Regions from separate parts of the Sodalis sp. RH22 genome, predicted to be linked through region 3. Evidence: predicted binding sites of a transcription regulator. Region 3 holds the regulator's gene; each other region holds the start of a gene.

Region 1 (8,219 bases), 640 kb from region 3:
AGGCCAGGCACGCCAGCGTGACGCCGAGCGCCAGCGCCAGCGCGCCGGCGCACAGCGCCATCATCAGCGTCAGCAGCACGCCGCCCGGCTGGCCGTCGGCCAGGCGTCCCCATAGCAGGTAGGTCAGGTTAGCGAGGATCACGTCGATATTAAAGGTCATGGCGAGCTCCGCTTATCGGATTGCCGGCCGGCGGCGCATCGAGGCCGGCCGCGGGCAACAGCGGTTGCCTGCCGTCGCGGCGCTTTGGGCCCATATATATCAGCAGGGATCCCATCGCCACGCCCAAGAGCAGATAAAGCCCGGTGCCCACCGCAAACGCCTCAAGCGCGTGGGCGTTAAAACTCTCCACCCGGCCTATCTGATAGGTCAATTCGGCGAAGCTGATGCCGCTGGCCAGCGACGAAAGCTTCATCAGGTTCAGGTATTGTCCGACCAGGGGCTGCCAGGCATTGAGCAGTCCCTGCGGCAACAGCACATGGCACAGGATTTGCCACTGGCTGAACCCTTGCGATAGCGCGGCCTCCGTTTGTCCCGGCGGCACGGAGTTCAACCCCGCCTGGATTTCCTCCAGCAAAAACGCCGCGCAGAACAGCGACAATCCCCAGGCGGCGCAAAGGAATTCCGGCGCCAGCCACAGTACGTTGCCCGGCAGAATCGACCAGGGGTGCATATCGCCGATGTACAGGCGCACGCCTTGCGGCAGCGCGCCCCAGGCGGCAAAATACCAGAACAATAATTGCACCAGCAGCGGCGTGTTGCGAAACACCGAGACAAACGCCGCCGCCAGGGCGCGGCCAATCGGCCCCGGCGCCAGGCGCAGCGCCAGCATCAATAGGGTTATCAGCGTCGCCGCCAGGCAACCGAACAAGGTGACGTACAAGGTGGCGGCAAAGCCGGACAGGATCCATTGCCAGGGCTGGCCGGTCAGCACGCCGGCCCAATCCAGGTGCCAGGCCATCAGCTCTCCTCCAGGCGCGCATGCAGCGGATTAAGCACCTTCTGCAAAAAACGCTGCGCGCGCGGGTGCACCGGCGCGCTGAAAAAAGTCTCCGGGTCGGCCTGTTCCAGGATGACGCCGCCGTCCATAAACACCACCCGATCGGCTATTTCGCGGGCGAAGCTCATTTCATGGGTGACCACCACCATGGTGATGCCGCTATGGGCCAGTTCCTGCATTACCTGCAGCACTTCGCCGATCATTTCCGGGTCCAGCGCCGAGGTCGGCTCATCAAAAAGAATCAGCGTCGGGTCTGTGACCAGGGCGCGGGCAATCGCTACCCGCTGCTGCTGGCCGCCGGACAGCTGGGACGGCAGAAAAGACGCCTTATCGCCCAATCCCACCCGCTCCAGCAGACTCTGCGCTTTGTCATGCGCTTTCGCCCGCGTCCAGCCGTGCACGGTGATCAGCGCCAGGCTGACATTATCCAGGGCGTTAAGATGGCCGTAGAGATTAAACTGCTGGAACACAAAACCGATATGGGTGCGAAGTTCACGCAGCGCGCGGCCTTTCAACGCCGAGGTGGGATGGCCGTCGATCAGGATTTCACCTCCGCTTACGGTTTCCAGCTGGTTGATCAGGCGTATCAGGGTGGATTTCCCCGACCCCGAGGGGCCGCAAATCGCCACCACCTCGCCGCGTCCGACGCTGAAATCCACCTGGCGGATCACGTAGTGGGGGCCGAAAAATTTATCAACCTGGCGGAACTCGACGGCGGGGATGGTATGTGGGGCAGGGGTATCCGCCACCGGGGCGGCGGATGGTTGCAGATTGTCGTACTGGGATTGCATTGATTCTGCCTGATTATTTCGCTGTTATGGTAAACAGACGCGGTTGAGGCGATTTGGTCTGGGGTCCGAACCAATTATTATAGATGGAGGTAGCCTGGCCGTTTTTTTCCAGTTTCAGCAGCTCGTTATTAACGAAGGTGAGCAACGCGGTCTCGTCTTTTTTCACCCCGACGCCGATCTCTTCTTTACTCAGCAGCTCCGGCAGCACTTTATATTTGGCTTTATCCGGCGCGCCGTCGAGCAGGCCGGCGAGGATGGTGCTGTCCTGGGTGATGGCCTGCACGTTGCCGTTGCGCAGCGCCGTCAGCGCCAGCGGAATATCATCATAGGACAAGACGCGCGCATTCGGGAAACGATGATGCAATTCCTGCTCGCCGGTGGTGCCCTTTACCGCGCCGATACGCGCGTTGGCGTAACCGTCCAGTTTATCCGGCGAGTTTACCGGCACCAGGAACTGCTGCCCGGTGACAAAATAGGGAATGGAAAAATCAATGACCTTGGCCCGCTCCGGCGTGATGGTAATGTCGGCCACGATAATATCGGCTTTACCCGACTGCAGCAGAGGAATGCGGTTGGCCGGATTGGTGGGCACCAGCTCCAGCTTCACGCCCAGCGCGTCTGCCAGCGCCTTGGCAAAGTCCACGTCGTAGCCGACGATATTATGGGTTTTGGCATCGACGGAACCAAACGGCGGGTTGGAATCGAAGGTGGCGACACGAATAACGCCGGCCTGCTTGATATTGGCCAACTGGTCGGCATGGGCGGCAACGGAGACGATACTGCCTAACGCTAACACAGTCAGCAGCGATAACGCTGAAGGCCGGCTATTAATGAATAAGGCCATTTGCTTTTCCTTGATATAATTTTAATATAATTTAACCACTTCATGGGGTTATTCCATGGCGCTGGTTTTCTGCTGAGGAATATTACATAGGCAACGATAATTAACCACGTATAAAAAAGCATATGTTTATCACCACTAAGCATAAGAATAACTTATGACCTATCGGGCCAGTGGCCGGCGGGCATTTATGCCAGTGAACACGGGGCGCGGGCGCGGCACCGCGCGCGATTCAAATAAGAATAATAATTATTACTCAAGATAATAAGAAATGAATTGAAGCCGGTGGCGCGGGATATTTTATCAAACCGCAGCATGAGGATGTTTAATAAATAACCATCGCTGCGGCATTTTATCGCCGGGACAGGGGCGGCAGGCTAAACCGGCGGGCGCTATCACCGGCGCTGCAACCCCCGTCCGGTGCCAGGGGGTTAATTGGTCGCGGGAGCGGATAAGTTCAGTCTGCCGACGGTCTGCTCAAACTGCGCCTCATCGCCCTGCGGCAGTTTTTTGAACGACACCTTGCCGCGATACACGTCGGAGTCGATTTTAACGATGTTCGGCTGGGTGCTCAGGTTGCCGACGGCGACACAATAATTGGTTACCTGGCTCAGCGATGGATCCCAAATATCGGCCATTTTATTACAGTCATCAATCCATAAAAATTTATCCCGGGCATTCAATTTCGCCAATTGCTGTTTTAACGGTGCGGATAAATACACGTCGAACATCGGCTCAATATTATTTTTATCAATTTTTAAAATCAACGGTATTTTAAATTGAACGCCGGAAAAGCCGATGGTTTTGGCATTTACATCAATTTTATATTTTTTTATCTTGGTCGGGAAATCCCACTGCCGGATAACATCCGGTATCCATGCGGTTATCTTATCATCGAGATTTAAAAAATAGGTTGATAACGATGTGGAGGATAAACTGCTCCGGCCCAGGCCGATATAGTTATCGCCCCCCAGCACATCCAATACAGTCGCGCCGTTATCCAGCGTGCTGCGCTTGACATTACTGACCTGGGGCTGCTCCTTGTCGCCGCGCAGGATAAAGAACAGATCCTTTCTGTCGTGCTGATTTAAAATATCATAGGCGGTATTGTTCATGGCCAGGTGATCGGAAGACACCACGATCACCGTGTTTTTGAAATAGCCCGATGCGCGGATTTTTTTGATAAGCCCCGCGATATGCTCCTGGCTGCAGGCCACGGCGCTTAGGGAGCTGTTTTCCATATTGTCATACGCATAGGAGCGATTGGTGCAGGATCGCGAAATATATCCGTCCGGATGATGGGTGTCGACGGTCAGCGCAAATAAGGCAAACCGCTGTTTTTGTTGCGACAGCGCAATAAATTTATCATAGACCAGATCCAGCAGGGTATCGTCATACCAGCCCCACTCGTTGCGGTAGTCGGGATCCTTGACCAGTCCCTTAAGCTCCTGGAAACCATAGATATGCTCAAAACCATGGGACTTCAGGAACAGGCCTTTACCGGCAAACGCCATATCGGCCCCCTGGTAAAAATAGGTATCGTAACCGGAAGCCTGCAGTATATCGCCCAGGCAAATATCATGGGGGTAAAAGGTCGATAACGAACTTGAGGCATTGCCGTCAAAGGGGGCGAATAACGGAATGCCGCACTGCGACGCCACCATTCCGGCAATGGTGTAGCCGGTGCCGGGCAATTGGGTAGTATTGCTGAAATCTATAGCATCGTTTTTCTGACTGTTAAGCTCGGTGGTTAAACCGGCAAAGGCGTCCTGATCGAAATAGGTTCTTTCCAGGCTTTCGGCATAGATATAAATAAGGTTGGGGCTGTCTTTCGCCAGTGTTTTGGACGGGGTTCTGTAATAGGTATTAAAGTCCGTATCGCCGCTTGCCAACTGGGATTTAACCAGGCCGGCAATTTCACCGCTGGCCGGCGTGGCAATCACGGCGACCACGGCCAAAACGAGAGCCAGCAGGCCGTAAGCCGTACGGCCGCCGCCGGCTTTTCTGAATAGCAACAGCCATGACATCAGGCTGAACACCAGCAGGGAAGCCAGGATGAAACCGGCAAAGGGCAGGATGTACTTGCCTAATCCGGCGCCGGTTAAACTGCTGGTCAGGGTATACAGCACCGAATCATTGATGCCGGCGCCGGTAAAGTAATTACTGGCGACCCTGACTAAATTAAGCAGAATATAAATACCTAAAACAAACAGCACTAATGAAAACAAATATTTATTTTTTTTGGCTTTCGTTGAATAAATAATAACCGCCGCTATAAATAATACTATCGACAGGGTTTCCGCTGACATTGTTCTCCCTCCATCGGGCAGTAAGGGAAATACCTCCGGCTATAGCAGCAGCGTTTCAAGGCGGTCTTCCGGTAAGGGATGGGTGATAGTTATCTGTATAGCAATTAATCCGCTACGGCGCGAGATTTCATTACCGTTTTGTGACAAGCCGCGCCGGCGGGTGGTGCGGGTAAAAAGAATTGAACGGCGAAATACAAGAAATTATTTTTTTAATCAATTGATTTAAAACAGTAAAACTTCACCGCTCGGCTAAAAAGCAGGAGATGAATTCTTTTTGCGTTGACAAAAAGTTACATTTTTTTTACAGCGGAAAGCCCGGTGGGCGCGGGGAAAACGACGCAGCGGCCCTCATATCCGAGAGCCGCGCTGGCAGGGGTTTATTTAGGCAATGAATAGGCCTGGCGCGCCAGGAGCTTCCAGGCGCCCGCCGCATTTTTCTGCCATACCTGCATGACGCCGATTTTCACTTCGCCCGGCTTGCCGCCGTCTGCGGTTTTCGCCTGCAGGATATGCCTGACGATGGCCACGTCGCCGTCGACCTGCACGGTTTGGTCTTTGAGATCCAGCGTCAGGAATTTGGATTGACCGGTGACGATGGCATCGACAAATTCGGCGTTGTTCTGGATTTTACCGCTGGAGTGGCCGTAGCTCAGCGTCGGCGCGCCCACTTTCTCCAGATCGGCTTTCTTGGCGCTGACCATGGCCTGACGCATGGTTTCCACCGCCTTGGTTACCGCCGTGGCATCGGCGCTTTGGGCGAAACAGCTGCTGCTCAACAGCAATGAAAGAAGGGCCGCGCCTGCAATTTTATACATGGTTATTCCTTACCAGTGACATCGTTAAAGAGGGGCAATGCTAACCAATTTCATGAGGTTACCGTTGTGACTGATCTCATGTATTTCAAAAAAAATAGTTTTTATTTATTTTTAATAAAACATTGTTTTGAAATTATCTCAAGCAATTGTCCGCGGAACATTGTGCGGGATGGCGGCAAGCGTTTCAATGTGATTAAACTCACAATTTTTGGCATTAATAAATTATTACTACCACGGCAATCTGTGCCACCGGGTGTAAACCCCTGATTGACATTGCGTGGCGGTCATAGCAATCAGAAAAGATCAAAAAACTCGGAAATTATTAAAAGCACGGGATTTTTGCGGGGCAGGGGAAATTTACTGAGTGGAATGATGGCGTTACACACAGCACAAAATCAGGCCGGCAATTGCCGGCCCTCACCCTGATGTGTGTTCTATTCTTATAAAGTGTTTAGTTATTCTAAACAACTCTGATGTTAAGTGATGCTAAACAGATTATCAAGCTAACTTTACTCATATTTGAAGATGATTCCAAAACGCCTGAAAGAAGCCCGGCACAGGGCCCAGCTGACACAGGAAAAGCTGGCGGTCATGGCTGGCATCGATGAGTCCACCGCCCGTTCCAGAATTAGTCAGTATGAAAATGGGATATATCGTCCCAATTTTGAAACCTGCTGTGCGTTTGCCCGCATCCTGAACGTACCCGAATGCTATTTCTACACGCTGGACGATGAGTTTGCCGCCGCGCTGCTGGCGCTGTATGTCTCGCACGCGGCATCGGCCAATATGCGTCTGGCGTCGAATGAAGGAGAAGAAGAAAAAGAAGAAAAAGAAGAAAAAGAAGAAAAAGACGCTGCCGACTGGCAAAAACGGGGTTAAGCCTACCGCCGCCAGGCCATCTTAGACTAACCCTTTCCATTGCCGTATCGAGGCGTAGCAACGTCTCGCAGCCGCCATCCCGCCCCGCGTAAGCCTTGCCGTTCCGGCCAATTCCTTAAATGTGTTAAATTATTTCTTGAATCAATAAATAAGAAAGATAATAATTCTCATTTAGTTTCAATTTCATTCACCTGTCAATGGAAAGATATAATGAGAAGGGTCTTGCGCTTAACACGTTCCACTCTGCTGTGTTCACTCGCTTTCGCGGCGCCGTTATTCACCTATGCCGAGGATACCCTGGTGGTTACCGCGGCCCAGACGGCCGACAGCGCCGATGCGCCGACCCGGGGCTACACAGCCAACACCAGCCGCGGAGCGACCAAAACCGATCAGCCGCTGATTACCACCGGCCAGTCGGTGTCGGTGGTGACGCGCCGGCAAATGGACGATCAGGCCGCCCTGACGGTGAACAGCGCGTTGAATTATACGCCGGGGGTATTTACCAACTTCGCCGGCGGCGCGACCCGCTACGAGACCGTTTCCCTGCGCGGATTCCACGGCGGCGATACCAATAATACCTTCCTGGACGGCCTGCGGTTGATGAGCGACGGCGGCAGCTATAACAACCTGCAAATCGATCCCTGGTTCCTGGAGCGCGTCGATGTGATTCGCGGTCCGTCGTCGGCGCTTTACGGCCAGACCATTCCCGGCGGCCTGGTGATGATGACGTCCAGACGCCCCCGTTTTGCCAGCGAAGGGCATATCAAGCTGATGGCCGGCAATAACGCCACCACCGGCGCGGCGTTCGACTATACCGGCGCCGTCAGCGATCAATGGGCGTTCCGCCTGACGGGCATCACGCGCCATAGCGATACCCAGTACGATCACCAGCGCGAGGAACGCTATGCCATCGCGCCGTCGCTGTTATGGCAGCCGGACGGCAACACGTCGCTGCTGTTAAAAGCCTATCTGCAAAAAGATCCGTCGGGCGGTTATCACAGCGCGGTGCCGGCGGACGGCAGCCTGTACGCCAGCAGCGGCGCCAAGCTGGACCGCGGGTTTTTTGACGGCGAAAGCAGCCTGAATACCTTTAAGCGCCGCCAGCAAATCTACGGCTATGAATTCGACCATAGCATCGACGACGTCTGGTCAATCCGCTCCAACGGCAGTTATACCCATGCCAACGTCGACCAGCAGCAGGTTTACCAGATTGGCTGGAACAGCGATCGTACATTGCTTAACCGCTATTATTCCGGCGAATCGTCCTCGCTTGCCGCTTACGCCATGGATAACCAGCTGGTGGCCGATTTCAGCACCGGCGACCTACAGCATAAAGTGGTGCTGGGCGGTGAATACCATGAATATACCAACGACCTGTGGGACGACAGCGCCTACGCCACCCCGCTCAATGCGCTCACCGGCGTCAGCGGCGGCCCGGGGCTGTTCACCGACTACGGCCTGACCGTGCCGGGCGTCACGCGCGTCGATGCCAAACGCCGCTACTCACAAAGCGGGGTCTATCTGCAAGATGAGATGACGCTGGATAAATGGCACCTGGATCTGTCCGGGCGCTACGATCGCATCGT
Region 2 (8,219 bases), 1.6 Mb from region 3:
CGGGTTATTTCACTGACCTTTGTGATTGGCGCGGCGATGGCGGCGGTGGCCGGCGTGCTGCTGGGCCAGTTTTATGGCGTCATCAACCCCTATATCGGCTTCATGGCCGGCATGAAGGCGTTTACCGCCGCGGTGTTGGGCGGTATCGGCAGCATTCCCGGCGCGATGCTGGGCGGGTTGATCCTGGGGGTAGCAGAGGCGCTGACCTCGGCCTACCTGAGCAGCGAATATAAAGACGTGGTCTCGTTCGCGTTGCTTATCGTGGTGTTGCTGGTGCTGCCCACCGGCATCCTGGGCCGTCCGGAGGTTGAGAAGGTATGAAGATCAACCATTTATTAAACGCGCTGTTCTGCGCGTTTATGCTGCTGGTGCTGGCCGCCTTTATGATGGGTATGCGCCTGAGCCTGGACGGTACCCACCTGGTGGTGCATAACGCCGGTGCGGTACGCTGGTATTGGATCGGTGCCGGCTGCGCGGTGGTGTTCGTGTTCCAGCTGTTGCGGCCGGTTTTCCAGCATAGCCTGAAAAAAATCAGCGGGCCGTCCTGGGTATTGCCGAGCTTTGACGGCTCCACGCCGCGCCAGAAATGGCTCGCGCTGGTAATGATCCTGGCCGCCATCGCCTGGCCGTTCCTGGTATCGCGCGGCACGGTGGATATCGCCACCCTGACGCTTATCTATGTGATGCTGGGCCTGGGGTTGAACGTGGTGGTGGGATTATCCGGCCTGCTGGTACTGGGCTATGGCGGATTCTATGCCATCGGCGCCTATACCTATGCGTTGCTGAATCATTACTGCGGCCTGGGTTTTTGGGAAAGCCTGCCCCTGGCGGGGCTGGTCGCCGCCGGTTTTGGCCTGTTGTTGGGTTTTCCTGTGCTGCGCCTGCGCGGCGATTATCTGGCCATCGTTACCCTGGGATTTGGCGAGATCGTCCGTATCCTGCTGCTTAACAATACCGAGATAACCGGCGGGCCGAACGGGATCAGCCAGATCCCGAAACCCACCTTTTTTGGCCTGGAGTTTAACCGCAGCCCGCGCGACGGCGGTTGGGACACCTTCCATAACTTTTTTGGCCTGACCTACGACCCCAGCGACCGGATTATCTTTTTATATATGGTGGCGCTGCTGTTGGTGATTTTAACCTTGTTTGTGATAAACCGTCTGCTGCGCATGCCGCTGGGCCGGGCCTGGGAGGCGCTGCGCGAGGATGAAATCGCCTGTCGTTCGCTGGGCCTGAGCCCGACCCGTATCAAACTGACCGCCTTTACCATCAGCGCGGCGTTCGCCGGTTTTGCCGGGACGCTGTTTGCCGCGCGCCAGGGTTTTGTCAGCCCGGAGTCGTTTACCTTCGTCGAATCCGCCTTTGTGCTGGCCATTGTGGTGTTGGGCGGTATGGGGTCGCAGTTCGCGGTGATCCTGGCGGCCATCCTGCTGGTGGTGTCCCGCGAGCTGATGCGTGACCTGAACCAGTACAGCATGCTGCTGTTGGGCGCGTTGATGGTGCTGATGATGATCTGGCGACCGCAGGGCCTGTTGCCGATGAAACGTCCGCAGATGAAAATGAAGACCGGTAAAGGAGCGCAGGCATGACGTCCACGGCATTGCAGCCCCTGTTATCCGTTAAGGCGTTGACCATGCGTTTTGGCGGTCTGCTGGCGGTTAACCAGGTTGAACTGGAATTATTCCCCGGCGAAATCGTGTCGCTGATCGGCCCCAACGGCGCCGGTAAAACGACGGTGTTTAACTGCCTGACCGGGTTTTATCGTCCCACCGGCGGCACTATCATGCTGCGCGATCAGCATCTGGAAGGGCTTCCGGGCCAAACCATCGCCCGTATGGGGGTGGTGCGTACCTTCCAGCATGTGCGCTTATTCCGGGAAATGACGGTAATCGAAAACCTGCTGGTGGCGCAGCATCAGCATCTTAAAAGCGGCGTATTTGCCGGCTTGCTGAAAACCCGCGCCTTCCGCCAGGCGGAAGCCGAGGCGCAGGATTATGCCGGCGCCTGGCTTGACCGCGTGGGTTTACTGGAGTTGGCTAACCGTCAGGCGGGTAATCTGGCCTATGGCCAGCAGCGCCGGCTGGAGATTGCCCGGTGCATGGTGACGCGCCCGTCGCTGCTGATGCTTGATGAACCGGCGGCCGGCCTGAACCCGAATGAGACCGCCGAGCTGAACCTGCTGATTGCCGAACTGCGGTCACAGCATAATGTATCGGTGTTATTGATTGAGCATGATATGAAGTTGGTGATGGGTATTTCCGATCGCATTTATGTGGTTAACCAGGGCATGCCGTTGGCAAAGGGTACGCCCGCCGAGATTCGCAGTAACCCGGACGTGATTCGGGCCTATTTGGGAGAGGCCTGATGACTCAGGATACCGCTATGCTGTCATTGCACCGGGTGTCGGCGCATTACGGTAAAATCCAGGCGTTGCATGAGGTGAGCCTGCATATTAATCCGGGCGAGATCGTGACGCTTATCGGCGCCAACGGCGCCGGCAAAACCACGTTGTTGGGTACGCTGTGTGGTGATCCGCGCGCCTCCAAGGGCCGGATTATGTTTGAGGGCGGCGATATTACCGATTGGCCGACGGCGCGGATCATGCGTGCCTCGATTGCCATCGTGCCGGAAGGGCGGCGGGTGTTTTCGCGGATGACGGTGGAAGAGAACCTGGCGATGGGGGGGTTCTTTGCCGACCGTCCGCAGTATCAGCAGCGGATTAAGCGGGTGTTCGAGCTTTTCCCGCGTTTGTATGAGCGTCGTGTGCAGCGCGCGGGCACCATGTCCGGGGGCGAGCAGCAGATGCTGGCCATTGGGCGGGCGTTGATGAGCCAGCCGCGATTGCTGCTGCTGGATGAGCCTTCGCTGGGACTGGCGCCGATTATTATCCAGCAGATATTCGATACCATCGAGCAGTTGCGTCAGGAGGGGATGACCATTTTCCTGGTGGAGCAGAATGCGAACCAGGCGCTGAAACTGGCTGACCGCGGCTATGTGTTGGAAAACGGCCATGTGGTGCTGGAGGATAGCGGCGAGGCGTTGCTGGCGAACGAGGCGGTGCGCAGCGCTTATCTGGGCGGGTGAGGTTATGTTGCCGCGGCGAGGGTTTGGCTGATGCTTGCGGGGAGGTTTATGTTGCCGCGGCGAGGGTTTGGCCTGATGCTTGCGGGGAGATTTATGTTACCGCGGTGAGGGTTTGGCTGACGCTTGCGGGGAGGTTTATGTTGCCGCGGCGAGGGTTTGGCTGATGCTTGCGGGTGAGGTTTATGTTGCCGCGGCGAGGGCTTGGCTGATGCTTGCGGGGAGGTTTATGTTGCCGCGGCTGGGGTTTCGCTGACACTTGCGGGTGAGGTTTATGTTGCCGCGGCGAGGGCTTCGCTTGCCATGCGTTCGGCTATTTTATGTCGTGCCGGGTGCCGGCAAGCGACAAGGAGGCCGTACCGCGACGGCCTCCTTGACCTCCGCGCGTCCGGCAGATCGTGCGCCGCTGCGCGGTGCCCGGCATCACCCATCCCGGCTTGTGGACCGCCCGGCATGCGCTCCCGGCGCAGCCCGGGCTTTCGCCGCTCCCGGCGGCTCATCCAGCCGTGACGTGCGCCGCCGGCGCACTCTATGCCGGCACCACGTCAACACCATCGCCTGCCAGCAAAACAGCGTTTTGGGGTCCTTAGCGGTATGCGCTTACCGGGAAAGGTCTCAGTATTCGTTTTGCGCTAATGTTTACAGGCTGATGGCTAATGGCTGAAAGCGTAATGCTTAATGTTAAAACTCAAAACTCAAAACTCAAAACTCAAAATTGAATGATGAATGTCATATGTCATAACTGCATAACTACATAACTGCATAACTGCATAACTGCATAACTGCATAACTGCATAACTGCATAACTGCATAACTGCATAACTGCATGACTGCATGACTGATAAGTCTCTTTCGGTATGCCTGCTTTTCGCTATGTCAGCGGCATTCCAGACCCGTTGCATTCTGTAATGGTTAACCGTATCCCGGCGCCAGACCTTATCCCAAGCATCAGCGCCGCTGTTGTTTCATAATATGCGGTGCGAACAGCGACATGGGGACCGGCATAAAGCGCGCTGACGGCGCCTGTGACCCCGGCATGAGCCGCCGGGAGCGGCGAAAGGCCCGGTAGCGCCGGGAGCGCATACCGGGCCGGTGCATCACGGGGGCATGGGCGGCGGAAGGCATCGCGCAGCGACGCGCGACCTGCCGGGCGCGCGGAGGTCAAGGAGGCCGTCGCGGTACGGCCTCTTTGTCGCTTGCCGGCACCCGGCATTCCATATAACCGCCGAACGCACGGCAAGCGAAACCTTCTCCGAAACGACATAAACCTCCCCGCCTCCCGCCTCCCGCCGTCAGTCGCCAGCAGCCAGCAGATTCATTGTGATGCTTGCCGGCCCGCCTGTAAGCTCAAAGCGCAGCGGGCCTGCCGCGCCGGGGTGCGCTCCGGTGAACTGATACTGCCGCTTCGCCCCCATCGGCAGGCTTTCCCGCTGGGAATTAAGGGCGTTAAGCCGACTCGCCGGTTAATTTTGACACCGTCAGGCCCGCCTGGCGACGCGCTGGGCGGAGAATTCGCCGCGCGCTGTCACCCCGCTGTCATAAGGGTGTTATTTTTCTGTCATTTCAGCATGTCATGTTACAGGCCGATGAACTTTTCCGGCATTCAGGAGCATGGCATGTTGAAGCACTCAATTCGTATCGCCGCCTTAAGCGTGGCGTTGACGCTGGCCGTGAGCACCAGCGCCCAGGCAGTGACCGAAATTCCTTTCTGGCATTCAATGGATAGCGTGCTGGGCACCGAGGTGGATTCCCTGGCCGCGCGCTTTAACCAGACGCATCCTGATTATCATGTCGTGCCGGTGTACAAGGGGAATTACGAGCAGGGCCTGACGGCGGGCATCGCGGCATTCCGTACCGGCACCGCGCCGGCGATTTTGCAGGTGTATGAAGTCGGCACCGCCACCATGATGGCCAGCAAGGCCTATAAGCCGGTGTACCAGGTGTTTGAACAGGCCGGCATCAAGAATGACGAGTCGGCGTTTGTGCCCACCGTTTCCGGCTACTACAGCGACAGTAAGACCGGGCATCTGCTGTCCCAACCCTTCAACAGCTCGACCCCGGTATTGTATTACAACAAGGACGCCTTTAAAAAAGCCGGACTGGATCCGGAACATGCCCCGCAAACCTGGCAGGAACTGGCCGCGGCGGCCGCTAAACTGCGCGCCAGCGGTATGGCATGCGGTTATGCCAGCGGCTGGCAGGGTTGGATCCAAATCGAGAACTTCAGCGCCTGGCATGGCCTGCCGGTGGCGACCAAGGATAACGGCTTTGCCGGCAACGACGCGGAGCTGATTTTTAATAAGCCCGAGCAGGTGAAACATATCCAATTGCTGTCGGACATGAACAAGAAAGGGGATTTCAGCTATTTCGGCCGTAAGGACGAGTCCACCGAGAAGTTTTACAACGGCTCATGCGGCATGACCACCGCCTCGTCAGGCTCCCTGGCCGCGATTCGCCAGTATGCCAAGTTTAATTACGGCGTGGGTATGATGCCGTATGACGCCGACGTGAAGAACGCGCCGCAAAACGCCATTATCGGCGGCGCCAGCCTGTGGGTGATGAGCGGTAAGGATGACGCGACCTATAAAGGGGTGGCGGAGTTCCTGCAGTTCCTTGCCCAGCCTGATATCGCCGCCGAGTGGCATCAGAAAACCGGTTACCTGCCCATCACCACCGCCGCGTATGAGCTGACCCGATCCCAGGGTTTTTATGACAAAAACCCCGGCGCCGATATCGCCACCCGCCAGATGCTGAATAAACCGCCGTTGCCGTTCACCAAAGGCATGCGGTTGGGCAATATGCAGCAAATCCGCACCGTGGTGGACGAAGAGCTGGAACGCGTCTGGACCGGCAAGGCCACGCCTCAGGAGGCCCTGGACAGCGCGGTTAAACGCGGCAACCAGTTGCTGCGCCGGTTTGAACAATCGCTGAAGTAAACCTCAGTTGGCGACCCGCCGCGCCGTGCGGCGGGTACATTTTTGCATTGCGGGTTGGGTTGTTTATGGCTATCGCGCCCCATCGCGGATTCAAACAACGCTGGCTGGCCTATCTTCTGGTGCTGCCGCAGTTGGTGATTACCGCGATTTTTTTTCTTTGGCCGGCGGGGACCGCGCTGTGGTATTCGGTGCAGCGGGTGGACCCGTTCGGAATAGAGAATACCTTTGTCGGCCTGGATAATTTTGTCCAGCTGACACAGGATGAATATTATCTGGATTCCCTGGTCACGACGCTTATCTTCAGCGGCCTGGTGACCGGCATCGGCCTGCTGGTGGCGCTGTTGCTGGCGGCGCTGGTGGATTATGTGCTGCGCGGCAAACGTATTTACCAGACGCTGCTGCTATTGCCCTACGCGGTGGCGCCGGCGGTGGCTGCGGTATTATGGATGTTCCTGTTCAGCCCCGGGCTGGGGCTTATCGCCTATCTGCTTAATAATCTGGGGTATCACTGGAATCATGCGCAAAACAGCGGGCAGGCGATGTTCCTGGTGGTGCTGATCTCCATCTGGCAGCAGGTAAGCTATAACTTTTTGTTTTTCCTCGCCGCGCTGCAATCCATTCCGCGTTCACTGGTGGAGGCCGCAGCCATCGACGGCGCCGGCCCGGTACGGCGATTTATCGATTTATCGCTGCCGCTTATCACGCCGGTGAGCTTTTTCCTGCTGGTCATCAACCTGGTGTACGCTTTTTTCGATACCTTTCCGGTCATCGACGCGGCAACCGCCGGCGGGCCGGTGCAGGCCACCACTACCCTGATTTACAAAATCTACCGCGAGGGTTTTGCCGGCCTGGATCTCTCCAGTTCCGCCGCGCAGTCGGTGGTGCTGATGATGGTGGTGATTGTGCTGACGGTCATCCAGTTTCGTTTTGTCGAGCGTAAGGTGCGATATCAATGATAGAACATCGCCGCGGACTGGATATCTTCAGCCATTTAATACTGATACTAAGCGTTGCCGTTATTCTGCTGCCGTTATATATCGCGCTGGTGGCGGCCACCATGGACAACCGCCAGGTGTTCCAGGTGCCGTTGAGCCTGGTGCCGGGCAGCCATCTGTGGGAAAACATCCGCCATGTCTGGCAAGAGGGCGTGGGCAGCCAGGCGGTGCCGTTCAGCCGGCTGCTGTTCAATAGCTTGGTCATGGCGCTGGGAATCACCCTGGGCAAGATCAGCGTGTCGATGTTATCCGCCTACGCCATCGTTTATTTTCGCTTTCCATTGCGCAACCTGTTTTTCTGGCTGATCTTCATGACGCTGATGCTGCCGGTGGAAGTGCGTATTTTTCCCACCGTCGATGTGATAGCCAATCTGCATTTGCTTGATAGCTATACCGGCCTGACGTTGCCGTTGATGGCATCCGCCACCGCAACATTCCTGTTCCGCCAGTTCTTTATGACCATTCCCCATGAACTGCTGGAGGCGGCGCGCATCGACGGCGCCGGGCCGCTGCGGTTTTTGTGGGATATCCTGCTGCCGCTGTCGAAAACCAATCTGGCGGCGCTGTTTGTGATCATCTTTATCTACGGCTGGAACCAGTATCTGTGGCCGATCCTGATTATCAACAACAGCGCGATGGGCACCGCGGTGGCGGGCATCCGCAGCATGATCGCCAGCGGCGACAGCGCCACGCAATGGAATTATGTGATGGCGGCGATGCTGCTGACCATGATCCCGCCCCTGGCAATCGTATTGCTGATGCAGCGCTGGTTTGTGCGCGGCCTGGTTGATAGCGAGAAATAAAACATTATGGCGAGTTTGATTTTACAAGCGGTCGAAAAGACCTATGACGGCAAGACGTCGGTGATAGCGCCCTTAAACCTGGACGTGGCCGACGGGGAGTTTATCGTACTGGTCGGGCCTTCCGGCTGCGGCAAATCGACCCTGCTGCGCATGGTCGCGGGGCTGGAGAGCGTCAGCAGCGGCGATATTTATATTGATGGCGAACGGGTGACGGAGCGTGAACCTAAGGATCGCGGCATTGCCATGGTGTTTCAGAATTATGCGCTCTACCCCCATATGAGCGTCTATGACAATATGGCCTACGGCCTGAAAATTCGCGGTTTCGGCAAACAGCATATCCAACGGCTGGTGGAGCGCGTGGCGCAGATATTGGAACTTGGGGAACTGCTGAAACGCAAGCCGCG
Region 3 (8,219 bases):
CGCTGGCTCATGGAATAATGTAATGCCTGTCTGGATGCGAAAAATAAGTAAAACCTATGACGACTCATGCCGGTTATGACATCACCAACAGCAACGGGATATCTCGCGGGCCATGGCGTAATGGCCTGTTTGCCGGGACCGGAGCGCTAAAAGGGTGCAAAACGGCGTGAAACATGCAATAACCGGCGCAATTTAAACGTTTAAAGCGCGGTAAGGCAATAGTTGAAGATAAAAGCAGAATGATAAGCCAAAAAAATACCCTAAAAGCAGTGAATACTTTCATAGCCTGGGTAATTTCTGCTACAAGATAGTTGAAGGGACGCGCTTTTAACTATAACAGAACGGCATGGATACCGGTGGCACCCCCGGGCCGCCCCTTAACCCGCGGCGACCATGCCCGCCCGCGGTATTTTGCCGCGGGCGGGATAGCCGGGCGCTGGCGTTACCAGGCGCGGCCCGCAACATCCAGCACTAGCCGCAGTTTGTCCCATTGCTGGGCTTCGGTCAGGCTATTGCCTTCTTCCGTCGAGGCGAAGCCGCACTGCGGGCTCAGGCACAGCTGGTCCAGGCTGATATAACGGGTGGCCTCGCGCAAGCGCGCCAGCACCGCCTCAGGATCTTCCAATTCACCGGTTTTGGAGGTGATAAGGCCCAGCACCGCCTGCTGGCGGCCGGGCTTGATAAACCGCAGCGGTTCAAAACCGCCGGCGCGCTCGGTGTCATATTCCAGGAAAAAGGCGTCGACCTTGACCTCGCCGAACAGGATAGGCGCCACCGGCTCATAACCGCCCTCGGAAATCCAGGTGGAGCGGAAATTGCCGCGGCAAACATGCAGGCTAACCACCAGATCGTCCGGTTTGCCCGCCAGCGCTTGATTGAGCACATCCGCATAGATGCGCGCCAATTGCCGCGGATCCTCGCCGCGCTCGCGGATCTGGCGCTGCTGGTCCGTCGAACACAGATAAGCCCACACGGTATCGTCAAGCTGCAGGTAACGGCAGCCGGCATCGTAAAAGGCGCGGATAGCGTCATGCCAGGCCTGGGCCAGATCGGCGAAATACGCCGCCAGATCAGGATAGACGCCGGCGTCGATGGCGCCGCGCCCGCCGCGAAAATGCATCACGCTCGGGCTGGGTATGGTCATTTTAGCCACCGCGTCTCCGGCCACGCTGCGCAGATAGCGGAAATCCGCCAGCATCGGATGCTGGCGGAACGCCACCTTGCCGGTGACCTTAATGCTGCGCGCCTTGGTCTGCACCCCGGAAAACTGGATACCCTGGTCGACATCGTAGCCTTCCACCCCGTCCAGCCCCTCAAAAAAATCGAAATGCCACCAGGCGCGGCGAAACTCGCCGTCGGTGACCACCTGCAGCCCCAGACCGCGCTGCAGTTCCACCACCCGGCGGATCTCGGTATCCTCGACGGCACGCAGCTGCGCGGGAGTAATGGCCCCTTGCTGCAACTGCCTGCGGGCCTGTTTAATCGCCTCGGGGCGTAATAAACTGCCCACCACATCAGCGCGAAAGGGAGGCGTATTTCTTTGCATGTTTGAGCTCCGGCGTTATTTTGCCGGCCTGGACAAGGCCCGCAAGATAATAAGATTTAATGAATAGTTCAGGATGTAAACTTTCCCGGTGGGCAATAGTTTCCGTCGGTGACATATAGACATCCGGACGTCTATAATGCCCGCATCCATACTAGCACGCGGCGGCGCATCGCCATGGCGAAGAAAATTCACCCGTGTTGAACATTATTCATGATCACCCGCGGGCGACGGCCCACCCTGCCGACACACCTCATTGCAGCCCGATATCCCGGCGCGCCTGTAGCCTTATGGGTTCAGGCAAGGGCTGGTAGCCGCCCTGGCGGGCGAGGTTTTGGCCCTGGGGCGACAAAATACGGTCCATAAAGGCGGCGGTGACCGGCGCCAATGGGGTATCAGGGGGCTTATTCAGATAAATATAGAGATAGCGCACCAGCGGATAGTCGCCGTTAAGCAAGGCCGACTCGTCCGGCGTCACCTGGCGGCCGGCCTCGTCGGTTAACGGCAGGATCCGCACGCCGGCGGTATGAAACCCCATGCCGGCGTAACCAATGGCGTTGCGCGACGCGCTTACCGCCTGCGCCACCGAAGCCGACCCGGGCAGTTCATTGACTGATGCCAGCAGGTCACCGCCGCACAGCACGCGCTGGCGGAAAAAACCATAGGTACCGGAGGCGGAATTGCGGCCATAGCGCAGCAGGGCCATATCGGCCCACCGCCCGGTTAGGCCGAGTTCCCCCCAGCGGGTGACGGCAGGGGCGTCGCCGCAGCTGCGGGTGATGGAAAAAATGGCGTCCAACTGGCGCAGGCGCAACCTGGGCAGGGGGTTATCCTGGTTGACTATAATCACCAGCGCATCCAAGGCCACCGGCACCGCCAGGGGCGGGTAGCCGTAATGGCGCTGGAACGCGGCGATTTCAGTCGCGTTCATCATGCGGCTCATCGGCCCGATTTGCGCCGTGCCCGCGGCCAGCGCCGTCGCCGCCGTCGCCGATCCGCCCGCCTGGATCTGCACGCCGACATCCGGATAGTCATGTCTGAAATCCGCCGCCCACAGGGCCATCATATTCGCCAGCGTATCGGAACCGCTGCTGGTGAGGCTACCCGACAGCACCGACAGCGGCCGCGCCGCCGCCGGCAGGGTCAACAGCAGGCAGAGCAGCCAGCCCAGGGTTTTTACAGCTTTTATCATCGGGATTTGACACGTGAAGGAGAAGTGGGGTTATTTTCGGCCAGGACGGGGAGGACAATCAACCGGTTGGGCAAGGTAAAAAAGAAGCGGGTACCCGCGCCCGGCTCGCTGATAACATCAAGATGGGCGTCATGATTGCCGAGCGCGTGCTTAACGATGGCAAGCCCAAGGCCGCTGCCGCCGGTCTGGCGCGAACGGGCTTTGTCAACCCGGTAAAAACGCTCGGTCAGGCGCGGTAAATGCTCCGGGGCGATGCCCGGCCCGTTATCGCTGACCTGAAACTGCGCGCCCTCAGCGGTACGCTGCCAGCACACCTCGATGCGGGTGCCCGGCGGCGTATGGATGACCGCATTGTATATCAGGTTCGACATCGCGCTGCGCAGCTGATCCTCATTGCCGCGCACCAGCAACTGTTCATTAACCCGGAACACGATCTCATGCCGTTCCTGGCTGAGCGCCCCGGCGCTTTGCTGCAGGCGCTTGAGAATGGCCGGAATATCGACGCGTTCATTGACCTCGCCCTGGGGCGCGGCCTCGATACGGGATAACACCAGCAACTGCTTGACCAGGCGCTCCATGCGCTGCGTCTGATCCTGCATAGTGTGGATGGCCTTGGCGCGCATGGCTTCATCCATATCCTGGTCGTTCATCATTTCCAGATATCCCTGCAACACCGTCAGCGGCGTACGCAGTTCATGGCTGGCATTGGCGAAAAAGTTGCGCCTGGCGCCTTCCAGCTGGCGCATCTGGGTCACGTCGCGGGCCACCATTAACAGCTGGTCGTCGGTATAGGGCATCACGCGGAATTCAACGTAACGTTGCTTATTGAGCAGCAGGGTCAAGGGGCGCTCGAACGACTGGCCCTGGATATAGCTGTTGAATTCGGGATAGCGCAGCAGGTTAAGGATATGCTGGCCGTTGTCTTCCGGCCAGCGAAACCCGAGCAGCTGCTGCGCCAGGCCGTTGCACCAGAAAATATGGCCGTCGTCGGTCAACATCACCAGCGCATCAGGCAAGGTTTCCGCGCCGCTGCGAAAGCGTTTGAACAATGTCGCCAGTTCACGCCGCCGCCGCCGGTGGCGCAACTGCATCTGATGCAGGCCATAGAACAGCGGTTCCCAGCTTCCCCGCCCTTCCGGCGGCGTATGCCGGAGATCGACCCATAACCAGCGGGACAGCCGCAGTTGGTAATAATAGTTGCGCACCAGCGCGGCCAGCAGCGCCGCCACCAACAGCCAGGCCAGGTGGCCGACAAAAAGCGACAACAGCAGGGCCGGCAGGCAAAACAGCCCCAGTTCCAGCAAAATCTTACGCCAGGATAAACGTTCCAGCACCGGCAGAGCTCCCCTTATACCGCGCTAATAGCGCGCGGAAAAACGATAGCCGGTGCCGCGGACCGTCTGCACCATCCGATCGTGACCGCCGGTTTCCAGCGCTTTGCGCAGGCGGCGAATATGCACATCAACCGTCCGGTCCTCAACATACACATTAGTGCCCCAGACATGATTTAACAACTGTTCCCGGCTATATACCCGCTCGGGATGGGTCATGAAAAAGTGCAGCAGTTTAAATTCGGTCGGTCCCATCTCCAGGGCCAGTTCGTTGGAGGTTACCCGGTGCGACGACGGATCCAGGCTTAAGCCCTGCAGCTCAATCTTATCTTCCACCGCCATCGGCGAAATACGGCGCATCACCGCCTTGATCCTGGCCAGCAGCTCCTTGGGCGAGAACGGTTTGGTGATATAATCATCGGCGCCCACTTCCAGCCCCCGCACCCGGTCTTCCTCCTCGCCGCGCGCGGTCAGCATCATGACCGGAATATCGCGGGTCAATACCTCGCGTTTCATATGTTTGATAAATTGAATTCCCGAACCGCCTGGCAACATCCAGTCGAGCAATACCAGATCCGGATAAGGCTCCGCCATACGGCTGACCGCCGTGCCGTAGTCTTCGGCTTCGATGGGCTGGAAGCCATTCTGTTCAAGTACGAAGCACACCATTTCACGAATCGGCGCTTCGTCTTCCACGACTAATATGCGTTTTGCCATTTTTTCCTGCCATTAATCTCTGCGGTTAACGTGCCCGGGCATTATGCGTCACTTTTATGACAGATTTATTAAAATCAGCCCATCGTGCCAGAAGCATAGCGGATGGCGGTTTTTTTTCGTCCCGGGTTGCCAAATTAACAGCTTTACGTCGGCATCGCCCGGGGTAAGGTTTATACTCTCGCCCTGACTTTTACACTCTGGCTGGAGCGTCATGCGGATCATTCACACTTCTGACTGGCATCTGGGTCAGTCGTTTTTCACCAAAAACCGCGCCCGGGAGCACCGCGCCTTCCTGCAATGGCTGGTGGCGCAGGTGGCAGAACGGGATATCGACGCGGTGATCGTGGCCGGCGATATCTTTGATACCGGCACCCCGCCCAGCTATGCCCGCGAACTGTTCAATCGTTTCGTGGTGGCGTTGCAGCCGACCGGTTGCCAGCTGATCATACTGGCGGGCAATCATGACGCGGTGGCGACACTGAACGAATCCCGGGCGCTGCTGGCCTGCATGCATACCCGGGTTATCGCCGGCGGCGGGTTCGGCGCCCGGGACGATGACGACAACGCCGACGGCGACCGCGAAGACAGCGGCGGGCAACCGGTTTTTGTACTGAACGATCGTAGTGGAAAGCCGGGGGCGATACTGTGCGCCATCCCCTTTTTACGCCCGCGGGATGTGCTGACCAGCCGCGCCGGAGAATCGGGGGATGATAAACAGCGGGCGCTGATGGACGCCATCGCCGCATATTACCAGGCGCTATATGACCGGGCGCTGGCCCTGCGCGCCAAGTTGCCCGGCCGGCTGCCGATTATCGCCACCGGACACCTGACCACTGTGGGCGCCGCCACCACCGATTCGGTACGCGATATTTATATCGGCAGCCTGGACGCGTTTCCCGCCCAGCTGTTTCCTCCGGCGGATTATATCGCCCTCGGCCATATCCACCGCCCGCAGTGCGTGGGCGGACAGCAGCATATCCGCTATTGCGGTTCGCCCATCGCCTTGAGTTTTGATGAGACCGGGCAGCCCAAGCAGATCAATATAGTCAGTTTCGACGCCGGGGGCGTGGCGGACATTTCCCCGGTTTTGATCCCGGAGACCCAGGCCCTGCGCCTGATAAAAGGCGACCTGGCGGACATCGAGGCGCAGTTGCGCTCGTTTAGCGATTACCCGGGGCCCACGCCCGTCTGGCTGGATATCGAGGTGGTGACAGACGCCTGGCTGAATGATATCCAGCAGCGTATCCAGCAGTTGGCGGCCGATTTGCCGGTGGAAATCGTGCTGTTGCGCCGTAACCGCGAGCAGCGGCTGTCGGCACTGGCGCGCCGGCAACGGGAAACGCTGGTCGAACTGAGCGCCGGGGACGTGTTTGAGCGGCGCCTGGCGCTGATCCCCTCCCCCGCGCCGGAGAACCTGGACGCCATACGCTTGCTCTATCGCCAGGTAACGGCGGACGTACAGCAAGGCGCCGCGGCGGAAAACCCGCCGGCGCCGGATGCCGCAACCAAAGGAGACGCCCGGTGAAAATCCTGACGCTGCGGCTGAAAAACATCAATGCGCTCAGGGGCGAGTGGAAAATTGATTTTACTGCCGACCCCTTCGACCGCGCCAGCCTGTTTGCCATTACCGGTCCCACCGGCGCCGGCAAGACCACTATTCTTGACGCCATCTGCCTGGCGCTGTATCACCGCACGCCCCGCCTGGACGCGTTGCCCGGCCAGGAATTGATGACCCGGCTGACCGCCGAATCGCTGGCGGAAGTCGAGTTTTCGGTCAAGGGCGTGGGCTATCGCGCCTTCTGGAGCCAGCGCCGGGCGAAAAACAGCCCGCAGGGCAAACTGCAAAACGCCAGGGTCGAACTGGCGCGTTTGGCCGACGGCGCCATCCTGGCGGATAAAATCAGCGATAAGCTGCGCCTGACCACCGAACTGACCGGCCTGGATTTCGCGCGTTTTACCAAATCGGTGCTGCTGGCGCAGGGGGATTTCGCCGCATTTTTAAACGCCGATGCGAAAAATCGCGCCGAACTGCTGGAGGAACTGACCGGCACCGATATCTACGGCCGCATTTCCGCTGAAATTTTCGAACGCCATAAAACGGTGCGCGGGGAACTGGAGGCACTGCGTACGCGCGCCGCCGCCATCGAACTATTGAGCGAACCCCAACTGCGGGAACTTGACGCCGAGCTGGATAGCCTGCGCCTGGAGCAGGCCCGGCTGAACGCCGAACAATCGCAGTCGCAACAGCATCACGCCTGGCTGGAGCGGCAGCGCCAGTTGACCGGCGCCCTGGCGCAGGCACAGGCCCAGCGCCAGGCCGCGCAGGCGGCGGCGCAGGAAGCACAGGCGCCGCTGGCGCGACTGGCGCGCGGCGAACCGGCGGAATCCCTGCGCCCCCTGCTCGACGATCGGCAGCGCAGCGCCGTGGACCTGGAACGGGCTGAGCAGGAGCTCGCCCGCGCCTGCGCGATGGATCTGCAAAGCCAGCAGGCGCTGCAACCGCTGCGGGAGCAGGCGGATACCGCCCGGCGGCGCTGGGAGCAGCACGCCCGGCATCAGTTGGCGCAACAGCAGTTGATAAACGACCATCTCGTGCCGCTGGACCAGAAAATCGCCGGGCTGGAGCAACAGGCCGCGCAACAGGAGGAACAGCGGTTAGCCCAAACGGAACAGCAGCGGAAACGACAGGCGCTGCAGGCGCTGAAACAACAACAACATCAGGAGGCCGGGCAACAGGCGCAGCTTGTCGCCCGCTATCTGCTTGAGCATGCCGCCTGCCGGCAATGGGGCGGGCAGCTCCCCCTCTGGCGCGAGCTGTTTGCCCGCCGCCGGCGCGAACAGCGCGACATCGACGAACTGGCCCGGCAAGACGCGCAAATCATGCGGGAACTTGAACAACTCGATATTGCGCGCCAGAAGGAACTCAGCGCGTCGCAGGCCTGCCGGCAACGGGTAATGACCTTCACGGCGCAGTTGGCGGAACGTCAGGGCCTGCACGATGAGCAGGAATCCCGGTTCCCGTTGGCCGCGCTGCGCGCCGACTGGCAGCACAGCCAGCAGCAGCGCGGCCGGCGCGCCCTGATGTCGTCCCTGCTGCCGCAAATGGAGCGTGTAAGCCGCGATCTGGCGGCCAACCGCACGCGGGAAGATCAACTGCGACGCGACTGCGACGATATTACCGCCGCGCTGGCGGCGCTGCGGCGCGCCGAGGCGGATAAGTCCGCCCTGCTGGACGAAATGACCGCGCGCCATCGCCTGGAAATGCATATCGTCTCGCTCGGGGAACTGCGCGGAGCGTTGCGACCGGGGGATCCCTGCCCCCTATGCGGCGCCACCGAGCATCCCGGCATCGCCCTATACCAGGACCTGCAGCCGCAACACACCGATCGGCGGCGGCAGGAACTGCTGCCGGAGGTGGAGCGGCTCAAGGCCGAAG

What was found. Region 3 encodes PhoB, which activates phosphate uptake and scavenging genes when phosphate is short. Its sites were predicted from a motif close to CTGTCATAAAACTGNCNNAT; they were not measured.
Region 1: the regulator PhoB is predicted to act here: its motif matches at 5,067-5,086, upstream of opgB (phosphatidylglycerol--membrane-oligosaccharide glycerophosphotransferase).
Region 2: the regulator PhoB is predicted to act here: its motif matches at 4,604-4,623, upstream of ugpB (sn-glycerol-3-phosphate ABC transporter substrate-binding protein UgpB).

Annotation. Positions count from the first base shown of each region.
Region 1 is NZ_CP178731.1:1,912,976-1,921,194, reverse strand. It holds gene ACL2XN_RS08675 (amino acid ABC transporter permease) at 1-160, opposite strand, end outside; gene ACL2XN_RS08670 (amino acid ABC transporter permease) at 150-959, opposite strand; gene ACL2XN_RS08665 (amino acid ABC transporter ATP-binding protein) at 959-1,789, opposite strand; gene ACL2XN_RS08660 (ABC transporter substrate-binding protein) at 1,803-2,633, opposite strand; gene opgB (phosphatidylglycerol--membrane-oligosaccharide glycerophosphotransferase) at 3,062-4,939, opposite strand; gene ACL2XN_RS08650 (nuclear transport factor 2 family protein) at 5,317-5,754, opposite strand; partial or broken gene ACL2XN_RS08645 (helix-turn-helix transcriptional regulator) at 6,280-6,525, shown strand; gene ACL2XN_RS08640 (TonB-dependent siderophore receptor) at 6,844-8,219, shown strand, end outside.
Region 2 is NZ_CP178731.1:4,182,495-4,190,713, forward strand. It holds gene livH (high-affinity branched-chain amino acid ABC transporter permease LivH) at 1-321, shown strand, start outside; gene ACL2XN_RS18950 (high-affinity branched-chain amino acid ABC transporter permease LivM) at 318-1,589, shown strand; gene livG (high-affinity branched-chain amino acid ABC transporter ATP-binding protein LivG) at 1,586-2,365, shown strand; gene livF (high-affinity branched-chain amino acid ABC transporter ATP-binding protein LivF) at 2,365-3,084, shown strand; gene ugpB (sn-glycerol-3-phosphate ABC transporter substrate-binding protein UgpB) at 4,698-6,017, shown strand; gene ugpA (sn-glycerol-3-phosphate ABC transporter permease UgpA) at 6,083-6,973, shown strand; gene ugpE (sn-glycerol-3-phosphate ABC transporter permease UgpE) at 6,970-7,815, shown strand; gene ACL2XN_RS18980 (sn-glycerol-3-phosphate import ATP-binding protein UgpC) at 7,822-8,219, shown strand, end outside.
Region 3 is NZ_CP178731.1:2,555,584-2,563,802, forward strand. It holds gene brnQ (branched-chain amino acid transport system II carrier protein) at 1-11, opposite strand, end outside; gene ACL2XN_RS11735 (cobalamin-independent methionine synthase II family protein) at 443-1,546, opposite strand; gene ACL2XN_RS11740 (PstS family phosphate ABC transporter substrate-binding protein) at 1,797-2,735, opposite strand; gene phoR (phosphate regulon sensor histidine kinase PhoR) at 2,732-4,069, opposite strand; gene phoB (phosphate response regulator transcription factor PhoB) at 4,094-4,783, opposite strand; gene sbcD (exonuclease subunit SbcD) at 4,995-6,308, shown strand; gene ACL2XN_RS11760 (AAA family ATPase) at 6,305-8,219, shown strand, end outside.